DNA from 4 places in the Mesorhizobium sp. M1348 genome. Region 4 is predicted to be linked to each of the others. Evidence: riboswitches for the same ligand, from Rfam matches in the RefSeq annotation. Region 4 holds a riboswitch; each other region holds the start of a gene.
The links. A riboswitch is a leader RNA that binds a small molecule or an ion and turns the genes downstream of it on or off. The one in region 4 is predicted to bind thiamine pyrophosphate.

Region 1 (4,011 bases), on a different contig from region 4:
ATCTCGAGGCCTTCCTCGACCTCATGCGGCAGCGGCGCCATGTACACAGCCGCGTCGGTGCTCGGAACTGGACGCTCCAGCGGAACTTGCAGAAGCCTATGCATTGGACAGAAACGTTTCGCACGCCGACCTGGACGGACTACCTTCGCCTCAATCATCGTCTGACGGAAGTGGACAAGGAACTGGACGAGCGTGTCTTTCAGCTGCACGCGGCCGAGACCCCACCTCAAATGACACTTTCCATCGAGCGGCCGACAAGCTCGGCCCGCAAGCCCGAGCACTCAGCTTTTCGCCATCCCCGTCATTGAAGCCTGGCCGGCATCTCTGTCATCAATCGATTGGCTACGAGCGCGACCGGTCAGCCCCCCGACCTTCAAGACCATCGACATCGAAGCGGCCGCGAGTTGCCCATAAAACATTACTGCACTCTTATTGTTTGTGACGCATGCGGGTGGTGAGCGGTTTTCACAGCCCATTTCCTGCTACAAAGCTAGCTGGACACTTGAACCACTGAATTGCCGATCAAACGCTCTCGGATACTGGTGCGAGTATGAAATTAAAGGCGGGCTCAGGCTCGGCAGACTTTGGCTCCCGGAGAACAACCGGGTAAGCTACGATCGCTTGGGCATGTTCAGCGAGCGCGGCAGGTGTCATTCCCAGTGCTTTCTCAAACAGGCCGCCCGGACTCCCCACCTGACGAAAAAGCCCTGCAGCTCTTGTCGCATGGCGCGCCGCAGCCACCCGCTTTCCCTCACGGATCTTCACGCCGGCCGCCGCCAACAGGATTAGTCCCTTGAAGAACAGGCGGTGCTGAGCACTTTGTTTCGCAGCCTGCCAGAGAGGCTCCCAGGCTTCATGGGCTTCCCAGTAGTAGCCGTGATTGAAAAGGTCGATTCCCCATCGAAACACATCTGAGCCAAGCGCTTCGCCAACGGCGACGGTCACCGGATCTGATCGGTAACTGTGGCCCAAGGGATCACGCACCGGATGCGGATATTTGCCGGGCAGATACGCATAGCTCGGGAAACTTTTTTCGGGCAGCAGGCGAGGGCGAAACATAGGCCCAGCAAACATGAAAGTGCGTTAATGGGCAATTCATGCTGACCGCGTCGTGACAGGCAAGCAGTCTTAACGGGCTTGTAAAGGGTGGCGAGATTGGCCAAAACGCGCTTTGCCAAATTCATGACGTTGGGTAAGCGGCTGACGCAGGGAGAAGATATGATTTTGCGACTGAAGGAGCGGCTCGGCAAAAGGTTTGAGGAAGAAGTCCAATTCTTCAAAGGCTGGCAGAAGGACAAGAAGGGCGTGGGAGCCCTTATTCCCACTTCGGTTTATGCGGCACGCCGGATGGCAAGCGTGGTGAACCCACGGTCAGGATTGCCGATTCTGGAGCTTGGCGCGGGAACCGGTGTCATCACAAAGGCGATCCTGGCCAGGGGAATCAAGCCGCGCCAGCTGGTTTCAGTCGAATATTCCAGGATTTTCTACGACGGCCTGGTGCAACGCTTTCCGAATGTGGACTTCAGATTGGGCGACGCATTTGCGCTGGACGAAGCGCTGGGTGAGCGCAAAGGTGAACAGTTCGATTGTGTTATAAGTGCAGTCCCGCTGTTGAGCTTTCCAATGCAACAGCGTGTCGCGCTGGTTGAGGATCTGCTTGCCCGTATTCCTGCCGGCCGGCCCGTGATTCAGATCACATACGGACCTCTGTCGCCGGTGATCAAGATGCCAGACCGTTACGTGGTTTCCCACTATGACTTCGTCGTCCGCAACATACCGCCGGCACAGCTCTGGACTTATCGTCGAGCAGACTAGCCAAATCTGGACGGTTTCCTTCTCTGAGGGTTCCGCTGAGTGGTGGCCTTGCACCCAAATAGGATGTGGAACAGAGCAGGGGCAGATGCCAGATTGCCAAGAAGACGACGCGGTCCTGGTTGATTTGACAGTGGGCGGGCCAAATGCGCTTGACAAAGCCGCGCCGGCCCGTTCAACCTGAGGCATTCACCAGGGGAGTCCCGGCAAGGGGCTGAGATACTGCTGGCTTTCGCGGCGCAGTGACCCGTTGAACCTGATCCAGTTCATACTGGCGTAGGGACGGTGCAAGCGCTCTGCGGGAGTTCACGCCCGAGGTCCTGTTTCGGCAGGTCCACAGAAGCGTCTTTTCATCCTTCCGGCACAGAACTGGGTCTCCAATGCATGAGCAAAGGAGCCTAAAGATGAATGCCCTCACCCCCGCCGTGTCGACAGGGCCGCTGGCTGCCTCACGGAAAATCCACAAGTCTGGCGTCCTCCATCCGCACATCAAGGTGCCGATGCGCGAAATCTCCGTCCACCCGACGGCCGGCGAGCCGCCCATCACCGTCTACGATCCGTCCGGCCCCTATACCGACCCGACTGTCGAAACCAGTATCGAAAAAGGCCTGGCCCGGCTTCGCCATGAATGGATTACGGCACGCGGCGATGTCGAAGCCTATGACGGCCGTCATGTCCAGCCGGAAGACAATGGATTTGCGACTGGCGAGCGCCTGACACCGGAATTTCCCATACGCAACCGGCCGCTCAGAGCTAAGGCCGGTAAGGCAGTGACCCAGATTGCCTATGCGCGCGCCGGCATCATCACGCCTGAAATGGAGTTCGTCGCCATCCGCGAGAACCTTGGCCGCGAGATGCTGCGCGGCCAGCTTGAGCGCGACGGCGAAGCCTTCGGCGCGGCGATTCCAGACTTCGTGACGCCGGAATTCGTGCGCGACGAGGTGGCTCGCGGACGCGCGATCATTCCCGCCAATATCAATCATCCCGAGAGTGAGCCGATGATCATCGGCCGCAATTTCCTGGTGAAGATCAACGCCAATATTGGCAACTCGGCGGTCACCTCGTCGATGGCCGAGGAAGTGGAAAAGATGGTCTGGGCCATCCGCTGGGGCGCCGACACGGTGATGGACCTCTCGACCGGCCGCAACATCCACAACATCCGCGAATGGATCGTGCGTAATGCGCCGGTGCCGATCGGCACGGTGCCGCTCTATCAGGCGCTCGAAAAGGTCAACGGCATTGCCGAGAATCTGACCTGGGAGGTCTACCGCGACACGCTGATCGAACAGGCCGAACAGGGCGTCGACTATTTCACCATCCACGCCGGCGTGCGGCTGCATTACATCCCGCTGACCGTTGACCGGGTCACGGGCATCGTCTCGCGCGGCGGCTTGATCATGGCCAAATGGTGCCTGCACCATCACCGGGAGAGCTTCCTCTACGAGCATTTCGCCGAGATCTGCGACATCGCCAGAGCCTACGACGTCTCCTTCTCGCTCGGCGACGGCCTTCGTCCGGGCTCGATCGCCGATGCCAACGACGCGGCGCAGTTCGCCGAGTTGGAAACGCTTGGCGAGCTGACGCAGATCGCCTGGGCGAAGGATTGCCAGGTGATGATCGAGGGCCCCGGCCACGTGCCGATGCACAAGATCAAGCAGAACATGGACAAGCAGCTCGCTGTCTGCGGCGAGGCGCCGTTCTATACGCTTGGACCGCTGACGACCGACATCGCGCCGGGCTACGACCACATCACCTCAGGCATTGGCGCCGCGATGATCGGCTGGTTCGGCACCGCCATGCTCTGCTACGTCACGCCCAAGGAGCATCTCGGCCTTCCCGATCGCAGCGACGTCAAGATCGGCGTGATCACCTACAAGATAGCCGCCCACGCCGCCGACCTGGCGAAGGGCCATCCGGCAGCGAAAGTCAGGGATGATGCGCTTTCCCGCGCGCGCTTCGAGTTCCGCTGGGAGGACCAGTTCAATCTGTCGCTCGACCCGGAAACCGCGCGGTCCTTCCACGACCAGACCTTGCCCAAGGAGGCGCACAAGGTGGCGCATTTCTGCTCGATGTGCGGACCGAAATTCTGCTCCATGCGTATCTCTCACGACATCCGCGCCGAGGCACAGAAAGAGGGCATGGCGGCGATGGCGGCGAAATACCGCGAGGGCGGCGATCTCTACGTGCCGGCGGACGAGA
Region 2 (4,011 bases), on a different contig from region 4:
CGCCGGCCAGGCGGCCGAGATCGGCGCCAAGCCCGGCTGCCAGCGTCGCCGCCATCGGCCCGGCGACAAACAGCAATGCCAGCCCGATCACCAGCGCGTTCAGCCCGGTCTCGGCCGCACCGGCTGAAAAATACCGGCGCGGCGCCACCGGTAGATTGGCGTCCCCGACCATATTGGCGCCGAGCCGCGTCAAGGCCAGCACGACGACGAAGGTCAGGGCAATCTGCAGCAGGGTGAGCGTCACCGCCCGCGCCGGGTCGAAGTCGAAACGCAGCGCCTGGTAGATGGCAACCTCCAGCGTCGTCGCGCTGGGTCCGCCGCCGAGTGTAAGCACGATGGTGAAGGAGGTGATGCACAGCATGAAAACGAGCCCGGCAACGCCCGGCAAGGCCGCACGCAGCGGCGGCCATTCGATCAGCCGAAAGGCCGGCGCAGCGCCCATGCCAAGCTGGCTCGCCAGCCGCCATTGGTTGGCCGGCACGGTCTGCAACGCTTCAAGGAACAGCCGCGTTGCCAGCGGCAGATTGAAAAAAACATGGGCCACGAGAATGCCCGACAGGCCGTAGATGCCGGGCCAGCTCTGGCCGCCTAGCGCGCCGAGCGTGCCGGCAAAATAGCCGGCGCGGCCATAGAGCGCCAGGACACCGAGTGCGGCAACAATGGCCGGCAGCGCCAGCGGCACGGCGAAAAGCTGCAGGATGAAGCCTCGCCCGAAAAACTGTGGATGCCGCGACAGGGCACGCGCGACGAACAGCGCCGGCGCGACGGAGAGCAGCGTCGAAAGGACCGCCTGCCAGAGCGTGAAACGGGCGACGCGCAAGAGATAGGAATCGAAAGCGGAGGCGGCGCCGGACAGGTCGCGTGTGGCTTCGACGACGAGCCCGGCGAATGCCCCGCCGATCAGCAGCGCGATGGCGGCGAGCGCGACGATGCCGGCAGTGACGCGGGAGTCAGGACGGCGAGCCTGCATTTCGCGCTACCCAGCTTAACGATGGGTGCTGAGAGGAGGAACTTGGCTGAGGTCGTGTTCCCGCCCACCCCCCTCTGGCCTACCGGCCATCTCCCCCGCAAGGGGGGAGATCGGCAGCTTCGTTGCCCCGCTCATTCCTGCCGCAGTGGAGATTGGCGAAAGCGGCTGAGAGCTCAATCTCCCCCCTTGCGGGGGAGATGGCCGGTAGGCCAGAGGGGGGTGGGCGGGAACGAACACCATATGGAATCCTACTTGCTCATCGCCGCAAGCCACTCATCGACCCAAGCCTTACGATTTGCCGCGACCTCTTCCGGGCTGAACAGCAACGTCTTGGTCGGTTTGACAAGCTTGTCGAACGCCGGATTGAGCGGCTTGTCGGTCTTGCCGGCCGGGAACATCCAGTTGGTTTCGGGAATGACATCCTGGAATTTCGGTCCGGTCATGAAGGCAACGAACTTTTCCGCCAGCGGGTTCTTCGCACCCTTGGTGGTGATCCCCGCAACCTCGATCTGCAGATATTCGCCCTCCTCGAAGGACGCCGCCTGGTAGCGCTCGGTGTTTTCGGCGACCATATGGTAGGCCGGCGAGGTGGTGTAGGACAGCACCATCGGCGCCTCGCCCTTGGTGAACAGGCTGTAGGCCTCGCTCCAGCCCGGCGTCACCGTCAGCACCTTTGACTTGAGCTTGGCCCAGGCTTCCGGCGCCTTGTCGCCATAGACCGACTTGACCCACAACAGCAGGCCAAGGCCCGGCGTCGAGGTGCGCGGATCCTGGATGACGATCTTGTCGCCGGCATCGCCCTCGACCAATTCCCTGAGGCTCTTCGGCGGGCTCTTCAGTTTTTCGGTATCGTAGACGACGGCGAAATAGCCATAGTCGAACGGCACGAAAATATCGTCGCTCCAGGCTCCCGGGACGCTGACGCCCGACACAGCGCCGTGCGGCGAAAACAGGCCGGTTGCCTTGGCGTCCGCAGTCAAATTGGTATCGAGGCCAAGCACGATATCGGCCTTGGTCGCGGCGCCTTCCAGCTTCACACGGTTGAGCAGCGCGACGCCGTCGGCGGCCGAGACGAATTCGACGACGCAGTTGCATTCGGCCTCGAAGGCCTTCTTCACCGCCGGTCCCGGACCCCAATCGGCGGTAAAGCTTTCATAGGTATAGACGGTCAGCTTATCCTGTGCCGATGCCTGCCCTGGCAAGGCCAGCGCGGATGCTGCAAGCAGGATAATCGAGACAAGAGAGTGGAAAAAACTGCGCATCGGCGCCTCCTTCGTTCGCGTTGAAAGGAATTGAGGCGTCGGGCTGTCCGAAACGTCTAATCCCTCCGCCGGTACAAACCGGATCAGGTTCAGCGGGTTGGCAGTCTTGCCTCTCAGCCGGTCCGCGAAGATCGCGTCCGGCACCCCGTTAGAGCGTTGCGACACATAGGCCCGGCCGAAGTGCTGCGCAAGCGGAAGTTTGCCGGGCATCCAAAGCCCAGCCTTCCGTTTCGTCTGCCGTTTCATCTTCCGTTTCCGGGGCAGGGCTGGTAAGGGCCACGAGATATGAGCACATTCACCATCCTGCTTGGCGGCGATCTCATCCGCACGCCGCTGCTCGACCGCCAGGTCGAAGGCTCCCGCGTTATCGCCGCCGATGCCGGCATCGGCCATGCCCGCATGCTGGGCCTGAGGCCGGAACTCTGGGTCGGCGATTTCGATTCCGTGCCTGCCGATTTGCCGGAGGATCTGGCCGCCGTGCCACGGCAGGTGTTTCCCGCCGAAAAGGACAAGACCGACGGTGAACTCGCTATCGCCGCCGCGCTCGAACGCGGTGCTACCAGCCTTGTGCTCGCAGGCGCCTTCGGCGGCAAACGCACCGACCACATCTTCCTGCATCTGGCGCTGAGCGTCCGGCTGGCGGAAGGCGGAACGGAAGTGCTTTTGACCAGCGGCGCACAGGAAGGCATTCCCTTGCTGCCCGGAAAGGTTGGCTTCGACTATGCCGACGGCACACTGTTTTCGGTGCTCGGCTTTTCGGATCTTGCCGGCCTGACAGTCACCGGCGCCAAATGGCCGCTCGCCCATGTCGAGGTTGCCTTCGGGTCGTCGCTGACCATTTCCAATGAGGTCAAGGGCCGGCTGGAAATCGCGCTGGCCAGCGGCCGCGCGCTGCTGCTCGCGCATCCTTTTCCCCTACCTGAAAGCTGATATGGCGCCGCCGCTTCTCAATCTCGACGGGATAAAGCTGACCTTTGGCGGCACGCCGCTGCTCGACGGTGCCGCCCTGACGGCTTCGGCTGGCGACAAGATCGCCCTGGTTGGCCGCAACGGCTCGGGCAAGTCGACGCTCCTCAAGATCGCTGCCGGGCTGATCGAACCGCAGGACGGCGAAGTCTTCCGCCAGCCCTCGGCGACTGTGCGCTATTTGCCGCAAATGCCCGACATGGACGGTTTTGCGACCATTCGCGCCTATGTCGAGGCGGGGCTCGGACCCGCCGACGATCCCTACCGCGCCACCTATCTGATGGAGCATCTCGGCCTGTCCGGCGAGGAACGGCCGAACGACCTCTCCGGCGGCGAGGCGCGGCGCGCGGCCCTCGCCCGCGTCATGGCGCCGGAGCCCGACATTCTCCTCCTCGATGAGCCGACCAATCATCTCGACCTTTCGGTCATCGAATGGCTGGAGGAGGAGCTTGCCCGCACCTCCTCGGCGCTGGTCGTCATCTCGCATGACCGCCGTTTTCTCGAACGCGTGTCGCGCGCCACAATCTGGCTCGACCGCGGCCAGACCCGCCGCCTCGACAAGGGCTTTGCTTATTTCGAGGAATGGCGCGACACGGTGCTGGAGGAGGAAGAGCGCGAGCAGCACAAGCTCGGCCGCCAGATCGTGCGCGAGGAGCACTGGCTGCGCTATGGCGTGACGGCAAGGCGCAAGCGCAACATGCGCCGGCTCGGTGAGTTGCAGACCATGCGACAGCGCTTTCGCGGCCATCGCGGCGCCGAGGGTGCGGCGACAATGACAGCCAGCGACGCCGCCGAATCCGGCAAGCTGGTGAT
Region 3 (4,011 bases), on a different contig from region 4:
GCGCATCGGCGGCTATGTCCGTTACGACGTCGGCTTGGGCCATGTCGGATTGGTTGATCACGCAAGAACCTCGGATGTGAGGACTGGTGAGCATCAGGGCACATGGCAAAACAACACGCGCTTCACATTGAAAACTTGGACCGGCCAGGAGACCGAACTCGGCACGTTGAAGACCTACACCGAAACCCGCATGAACTTCGGCAACCGCCACACTTCGGTTTCGGACAGTTCTCGGTCCTATGCCTTCAACGGAGACAGCACCTTGACTTTCGCCTGGATTCAGCTTGGTGGCCTCCGAGTTGGTAAGGACTGGTCGGCCTTCGACATGTTTATTGGCGGCGCGGGTGACGTACTCAACCAGACGCCGGTTCCCTACGGCGCTTTCGATACCAATGTGGTTCAGTACTACTTCGACGCCGGGAACGGCTTTTCGGCCGTGGTTTCGCTCGAAGAAGGCTCGGGCGTGGTCGGCACAATCGACAGCTACGCACCGCACGTAGTCGGCGGCTTGAAATACACACATGGCTGGGGCGCGATCACCGGCGTTGCCGCTTATGATAGCAACTACGAATCGGTGGCCGCCAAGGTCCGTGTCGACATCAATGTCACCAACGAACTGTTGCTGTTCGGAATGCTCGGCTACGGTTCCAACGGCAAGCTCAACGACGACTCCACGAACGCCATCGACGCTCATGGTCGCGGCTTCTATAAGAGTTGGGGCGGGAACTGGGCTTTCTGGGCTGGCGCCGCTTACGAGCTCAACGAGACAACTTCGTTCAAGCTTCAGCTCTCCGGTGATCAGCTCAAGAACCATGGTGTCGCTGCAAACGTCGCCTATGCGTTTCTTCCAGATTTCACAGTTACGGCGGAACTCGACTATGGCCGATACGGTAACTTCGCCGTCGGCAAGCTGGACGCTTCCAACGTGAATTGGACCAACGCCAACAAGAAGAGCAGTGTCGGCGGAATCCTGCGTTTCGAACGCTCATTCTAACGGATGAAAGGGTTGAGCTCCGAGATCCGGTTGAGCGGACCAATCCCGCAACACTCCAAGAGAACGTCGCATGGAAGCTATACGAGATTGGAGCCTCGATCTCGGGGCCGGACGATGTTTCATATCAGATCTGGTCCGGATGATCGCGCAGGCGATATTCATCGCTGTGTTTTGATCTGCAGCTCTTTCATTTCCTCATCCCTTCCGCCCGCTTGACAGACCCTGCCATCCAGCAGTACCCGGCCAGGTTTCAGGTCCGAACTTGAAGGCCCAGTCGGGTCAGGACGTGTTCGACTTGTTGAGCGATTGTGGGGGTGCGGCCCGACGCACTTGAAAATCGCAAATGGATCGCCTCCGTTCAGCCATCCCCGCGGAAATTCGGGCGCGAGAGAACAAGCTCCAGAGCATAAGCGAGGCTGATCGAGGAACAGACGATTCTCAGGCGACGCTCCATCCGATCTTGCGCCTGGCCGAGACGATCGCCCGACGATCACCGGCGCGGGCCGAATGCGCTTGACGAGATAGTTCCGGCCCGCTCAATTTGAGGCATTCACCAGGGGAGTCCCGGCAAGGGGCTGAGATACTGCTGGCATTCGCGGCGCAGTGACCCGTTGAACCTGATCCAGTTCATACTGGCGTAGGGACGGTGCAAGCGCTTTGCGGGAGTTTACGCCCGAGGTCCTGTTTCGGCAGGTCGACAGAAGCGTCTTTTCATCCTCCCGGCACAGAACTGGGTTTCCAATGCAACGAGCAAAGGAGCCTCAAGATGAATGCCCTCAGCCCCGCCGTCTCGACGGGACCGCTGCCTGCCTCACGGAAAATCCATAGGTCCGGCGTCCTCTATCCGCACATCAAAGTGCCGATGCGCGAAATCTCCGTCCACCCGGCGGCCGGCGAACCGCCCGTCACCGTCTACGATCCGTCCGGCCCCTATACCGACCCGACTGTCGAAACCAGCATCGACAAGGGCCTTGCCCGGCTTCGCCACGAGTGGATCTTGGCGCGCGGCGATGTCGAGGCCTATGAAGGCCGCCATGTCCGGCCGGAAGATAATGGATTCGCGGCGGGCGAACGCCTGACGCCGGAATTTCCCGTGCGCAACCGGCCGCTCAGGGCCAGGTCGGGCAAGGCAGTGACCCAGCTTGCCTATGCGCGCACCGGCATCATCACCCCCGAAATGGAATTCGTCGCCATCCGCGAGAACCTCGGCCGCGAGATCCTTCGAGGCAAGCTGCAACGCGACGGCGAAAGCTTCGGCGCAGCCATTCCCGATTTCGTCACGCCGGAATTCGTCCGAGAAGAGGGAGCTGGGTCTCGGCCCATCCGGGTAACGATCCTTCGCGCGGCTATGGAAACGATCGCACTTGCCGATTATCGCATAAAAAACTTGTTACGCACGACTTAAAAAACTTGCAACTCCACAGCATCATTGACTTGTCGCCTATCAGCACTATATACTTGTAATCGCACAGCTCTAAAAAAGTTGCAAAGGCACGGCCATGGCCAAGCCCCATGAAAAACTCGCTGTATCACTGGCCGTCCTCAAAGAGCTGCAGGAGGGTGGGCGGCGCATATTCAAATCAGATGAGCTGACCCGCGTCCACCGGGAGCGGCTGCTGCAGAACGGGTTCCTGCGCGATGTTATCAAAGGCTGGCTCATGTCGACCGGCCCGCAGGCACAGCAGCAAGACACCACCCCCTGGTACGCGAGCTTCTGGGAGTTCTGCTCCCTTTACTGCAATGACCGGTTCGGCAAGGACTGGTTCCTGTCACCGGAGCAGTCGCTGCTTCTGCACGCGGAAGCGCCCACTATTCCGCCTCAGGTGGTGGTGAACACCCCCAAAGGCACGAATAACAGAATCGACCTGCTGTTCGGCACTTCGCTCTATGACCTCAAGGTCAAGGAGATGCCGGCCGAACTGACAGAGAAAAACGGCCAGCGCGTGTTCACTGTCGAGGCCGCCCTTACCCGGGTGCCGGAAGCGTTCTTCCAGCGCGCCCCTATCGAGATGCAGATCGCCATGGCGTCGGTGCGCGACGTATCAACCGTTCTGGCCCTGCTGCTTGATGGCGGCCATTCCGCCGTGGCGGGACGGCTTGCGGGGGCCTTCCGTCGCGTAGGACGCGACTCCTTTGCCGATGAAATCGTGGCCGCCTTCAAAGCCGCCGGCTATGACGTGCGCGAATCCGATCCGTTCGCGGGACAAATTGGAGTGACAACCATTGCGGCGGGCGTACCGCCGTTGGTCGCCCGCCTGCGCGCGATCTGGCAATCGCAGCGCGAAGCCATCATCGAGATATTCCCGAAGGCGCCCGGACTGCCGTCCGACAAAGACGCCTATATGAAGTTCGTCGAGGATATCTACGAAAGCGACGCCTACCATTCGCTGTCGATAGAAGGGTACAGCGTCACCCCGGAACTCATCGGCCGGGTGCGCGAGGGGAGCTGGAATCCGGAGATTGATGAAGAGGACCGCAAGAACCGGGATGCGCTTGCCGCGCGTGGCTACTACCTCGCATTCCAGAAGGTCAAAGACTCTGTTGCCGCGATCATCAACGGCAAGCCAGCCGGCGCGTTGACGCGGGACACTCACCGGGAGTGGTACCGGGAGCTGTTCGCGCCGTCAGTGACCGCCGGCATCCTCAAAGCCAGCGCGCTTGCGGGATATCGCAATCACCCTGTGTACCTGCGCGGCTCGCAGCACGTGGCGCCGCGTACCGAAGCGGTGGCCGATGGTATGAATGAGCTGTTCGACCTGCTGGAGGCGGAGAAGGAGGCCGCCGTGCGTGCCGTGCTGGGGCATTGGCTTGTGGGCTATGTGCACCCCTATCCGGACGGCAACGGACGGATGGCGCGGTTCCTCATGAACGCGATGCTGGCTTCAGGCGGTTACCCCTGGACAGTCGTCAGAGTCGATGACCGGAAGGCCTACCTCGCAGGGCTGGAGGAGGCGAGCGGCAATATCAATGTGAAATCATTCGCCGCCTTTCTCGCCGAACGGGTGAAGTGGTCTATG
Region 4 (4,011 bases):
CAGTGGCCCGGATCCGAGAAGACCGCTTCGCGCTACCGCATAAGGGACAATCTCCCCGGCACGCCTGAGTTCTGCCCGCTGGTGTTCCGAACCAAGACTCTCGAAAAATTCATCGCCCTTGAACTACCGCGGCGCGCGGAGGCAATCGTAGCGGACGTGCCGCGCGACCTCCTTGCTCGGACCGCCGCCTTTCTTTTGCTCAAAGACTCGCGATCAAGCTATGCGATCGAGGGCGAGCGCCCGCCGCAAGATCGCATCCAGCGCTGGGGCCGCGCCATCGGCGAAGCCGGCCGCTGGCCGATCGATCGCGATGAGCTGCTGCGTCTGCAAAGAATTGTACTTGGCGACGCCCGTTTAGTAAGACTTGGCTTCCGAAAAGAAGGGGGTTTCGTCGGTGAGCATGACCGAGACAACGGCACGCCCCTGCCCGATCACATCAGCGCTCGGCCCGAGGACCTGCCGCGGCTAATCGATGGAATGGCGGCCTTCGATCAGGGCCCCGCGCAGAACCTTGATGCAGTCATAGCCGCCGCAATCCTCGCCTTCGGCTTTGTCTACATCCACCCGTTCGAGGACGGAAACGGCCGCATTCACCGCTACCTAATCCACCACGTCCTTGCCATGCGCGGCTTCAATCCGCCGGGAGTGGTCTTTCCCGTCTCGGCCGCGATCCTGGACCAGATCAACGAGTACAGGGGCGTGCTCGAGAGCTATTCGCAGCGCCTTCTGCCGTTGGTGGAATGGGAACCGACGCCGCAATTCAACGTCCGGGTGCTGAATGACACCGGTGATTTCTACCGGTTCTTCGATGCAACCCCGCACGCCGAATTCCTCTATGCCTGCGTTCGGCGGACGATCGAACGGGACCTTCCCGAGGAAACCGCATTTCTGCAGCGCTACGATCAATTCCGGCAGCAGGTGGACGCCTTTATCGAGATGCCCGAGCGGTTGACCGATCTGCTCTTCCGTTTTCTTCACCAGAATGATGGACATCTGTCGAACCGCGCGCGCGAAAAGGAATTCGCCGCGCTGACCAGTGACGAGGCAGGAAGAATCGAGGCGATCTACGCGCAAACCTTTGGTGCCCATTGAAGGCGTGATCATCAGGATCGATTTTTAGTCCGACCGTTTGCGATTCCCTTGTCCCTGCCTTCATCTCCCACGCTTGACTTGTCGCCGAGACATGCACGATTTTTTCCGCACGGTCTGACCGGCCGCCGATCGGCCGCGGCCAGAACGCGCTTGACAAACCGGCGCCGGCCCGTTCAACCTGACGCATTCACCAGGGGAGTCCCGGCAAGGGGCTGAGATACTGCTTGCTTTCGCGGCGCAGTGACCCGTTGAACCTGATCCAGTTCATACTGGCGTAGGGACGGTGCAAGCGCTTTGCGGGAGTTTACGCCCCAGGTCCTGTTTCGGCAGGTCGACAGAAGCGTCTTTTCATCCTTCCGGCACAGAACTGGGTCTCCAATGCATGAGCAAAGGAGCCTCAAGATGAATGCCCTCACTCCCGCCGTCTCGACGGGACCGCTGCCAGCCTCGCGGAAAATCCACAAGCCCGGCGTCCTCCATCCGCAGATCAGGGTGCCGATGCGCGAAATCTCCGTCCATCCAACGGCCGGCGAGCCGCCCGTCACCGTCTACGATCCGTCCGGCCCCTATACCGACCCGGCTGTCGAAACCAGCATTGAAAACGGTCTTGCCCGGCTTCGCCACGAATGGATCACGGCGCGCGGCGATGTCGAGGCCTATGACGGCCGCCGCGTGCGGCCGGAGGACAACGGATTTGTGACCGGTGAGCGCCTGACGCCGGAATTTCCCATTCGCAACCGGCCACTCAGGGCCAAGGCAGGCAAGGCGGTGACCCAGCTTGGCTATGCGCGCGCCGGCATCATCACCCCCGAGATGGAGTTCGTCGCCATCCGCGAGAACTTCGGCCGTCAGATGTTGCGCGGCAAGCTGCAGCGCGACGGCGAAGCCTTCGGCGCGGCCATCCCCGATTTCGTAACGCCGGAGTTCGTGCGCGACGAGGTGGCGCGCGGACGCGCGATCATTCCCGCCAACATCAATCATCCCGAGAGCGAGCCGATGATCATCGGCCGCAATTTCCTGGTCAAGATCAACGCCAATATCGGTAATTCGGCGGTCACCTCCTCGATGGCCGAGGAAGTGGAAAAGATGGTGTGGGCGATCCGCTGGGGCGCCGACACGGTGATGGACCTGTCGACTGGCCGCAACATCCACAACATCCGCGAATGGATCGTGCGCAATGCGCCGGTGCCGATCGGCACGGTGCCGCTCTACCAGGCGCTGGAGAAGGTGGGCGGCATCGCCGAGGATCTGAGCTGGGAGGTCTATCGAGACACGCTGATCGAGCAGGCCGAACAAGGCGTCGACTACTTCACCATCCATGCCGGTGTGCGGCTGCATTACATCCCGCTGACCGTCGACCGGGTCACGGGCATTGTCTCGCGCGGCGGCTCAATCATGGCCAAATGGTGCCTGCACCATCACCGGGAAAGCTTCCTCTACGAGCATTTCGCGGAAATCTGCGACATCTGCCGCGGCTATGACGTCTCCTTCTCGCTCGGCGACGGGCTTCGTCCGGGCTCGATCGCCGACGCCAATGATGCGGCGCAATTCGCCGAGCTGGAAACGCTCGGTGAATTGACGAAGATCGCCTGGGCAAAGGACTGCCAGGTGATGATCGAGGGGCCGGGCCACGTGCCGATGCACAAGATCAAACAGAACATGGACAAGCAGCTCGCCGTCTGCGGTGAGGCGCCGTTCTATACGCTTGGCCCGCTGACGACCGACATCGCGCCAGGCTACGACCACATCACCTCAGGTATCGGCGCCGCCATGATCGGCTGGTTCGGCACAGCCATGCTCTGCTACGTCACGCCCAAGGAGCATCTTGGCCTTCCCGATCGCGACGACGTCAAGACCGGCGTAATCACCTACAAGATCGCCGCCCATGCCGCCGATCTGGCGAAGGGTCATCCGGCTGCAAAGGTTAGGGATGATGCCCTTTCCCGGGCGCGCTTCGAGTTCCGCTGGGAGGACCAGTTCAACCTGTCGCTCGATCCCGAAACCGCGCGGTCCTTCCACGACCAGACCTTGCCCAAGGAGGCGCACAAGCTGGCACATTTCTGCTCGATGTGCGGTCCGAAATTCTGTTCCATGCGTATCTCTCACGATATCCGCACGGAGGCCCAAAAAGAGGGAATGGCCGCGATGGCGGCGAAATACCGCGAGGGCGGCGACCTCTACGTGCCCTCGGACGAGACCGGCGCACCGCTTGTGCCGGAGGCACATGAGCGATCATGAGACTGCTGGTCAAAGGGGCTGGCGTCGGCGGCCTCACCGTCGCCTTCGAACTCGCCACGCGCGGCGCGGCTGTGACCGTTGCCGAGACAAGGCACAGCCTTGGCGGCAATGCGTCATGGTTCGCCGGCGGTATGCTGGCGCCATGGTGCGAGCGTGAAAGCGCGGAGCAGCCAGTGCTGGATCTCGGACGCGATGCCGCCGACTGGTGGGATGCGGTACTGCCGGGTCACGTGACACGGGCCGGAACCCTGGTCGTGGCCGCGCCGCGCGATGCGGGCGAGCTCGACCGGTTCGCCAGCCGCACCTCGGGTCATCGGCGTGTCGATGAAGATGAAATCGTGTTGCTCGAGCCCGACCTCGCCGGCCGCTTCCGCCGCGGACTGCTCTTCCCCGACGAAGCCCATCTCGACCCGCGTCAGGCGATGGCGGCACTTCATGATAGGCTGGCGGCGATGGGCGTCGAGTTCCACTTCGGCGCCGACGCTTCGGCTGTTTCCGGTTTCGATCGCCAGATCGAATGCACGGGAATGGCGGCGGGCGATGACCGACTGCGCGGCGTTCGCGGCGAGATGCTAATCCTGAATACGCCTGATGTCTCGCTGTCGCGCCCAGTCAGGCTGCTTCATCCGCGCTTTCCGCTTTATGCGGTGCCACGCACCGACCACCGTTTCATGATCGGCG

Region 1: another riboswitch for thiamine pyrophosphate. It lies ahead of thiC (phosphomethylpyrimidine synthase ThiC); the one in region 4 lies ahead of thiC (phosphomethylpyrimidine synthase ThiC).
Region 2: another riboswitch for thiamine pyrophosphate. It lies ahead of thiB (thiamine ABC transporter substrate binding subunit); the one in region 4 lies ahead of thiC (phosphomethylpyrimidine synthase ThiC).
Region 3: another riboswitch for thiamine pyrophosphate. It lies ahead of NKH13_RS33675 (phosphomethylpyrimidine synthase ThiC); the one in region 4 lies ahead of thiC (phosphomethylpyrimidine synthase ThiC).

What each region holds. Positions count from the first base shown of each region.
Region 1 is NZ_JAMYLH010000017.1:94,759-98,769, reverse strand. Features, by position in the region: gene NKH13_RS24365 (MFS transporter) at 1-308, shown strand, start outside; gene NKH13_RS24360 (DUF309 domain-containing protein) at 523-1,059, opposite strand; gene pmtA (phospholipid N-methyltransferase PmtA) at 1,219-1,815, shown strand; TPP riboswitch at 1,997-2,113, shown strand; gene thiC (phosphomethylpyrimidine synthase ThiC) at 2,217-4,011, shown strand, end outside.
Region 2 is NZ_JAMYLH010000001.1:189,586-193,596, reverse strand. Features, by position in the region: gene thiP (thiamine/thiamine pyrophosphate ABC transporter permease) at 1-970, opposite strand, end outside; gene thiB (thiamine ABC transporter substrate binding subunit) at 1,219-2,232, opposite strand; TPP riboswitch at 2,276-2,390, opposite strand; gene NKH13_RS00940 (thiamine diphosphokinase) at 2,518-3,162, shown strand; gene NKH13_RS00935 (ABC-F family ATP-binding cassette domain-containing protein) at 3,164-4,011, shown strand, end outside.
Region 3 is NZ_JAMYLH010000046.1:5,829-9,839, reverse strand. Features, by position in the region: gene NKH13_RS33680 (porin) at 1-994, shown strand, start outside; TPP riboswitch at 1,540-1,656, shown strand; partial or broken gene NKH13_RS33675 (phosphomethylpyrimidine synthase ThiC) at 1,761-2,318, shown strand; gene NKH13_RS33670 (Fic family protein) at 2,494-4,011, shown strand, end outside.
Region 4 is NZ_JAMYLH010000004.1:170,050-174,060, forward strand. Features, by position in the region: gene NKH13_RS09745 (Fic family protein) at 1-1,092, shown strand, start outside; TPP riboswitch at 1,275-1,391, shown strand; gene thiC (phosphomethylpyrimidine synthase ThiC) at 1,495-3,330, shown strand; gene thiO (glycine oxidase ThiO) at 3,327-4,011, shown strand, end outside.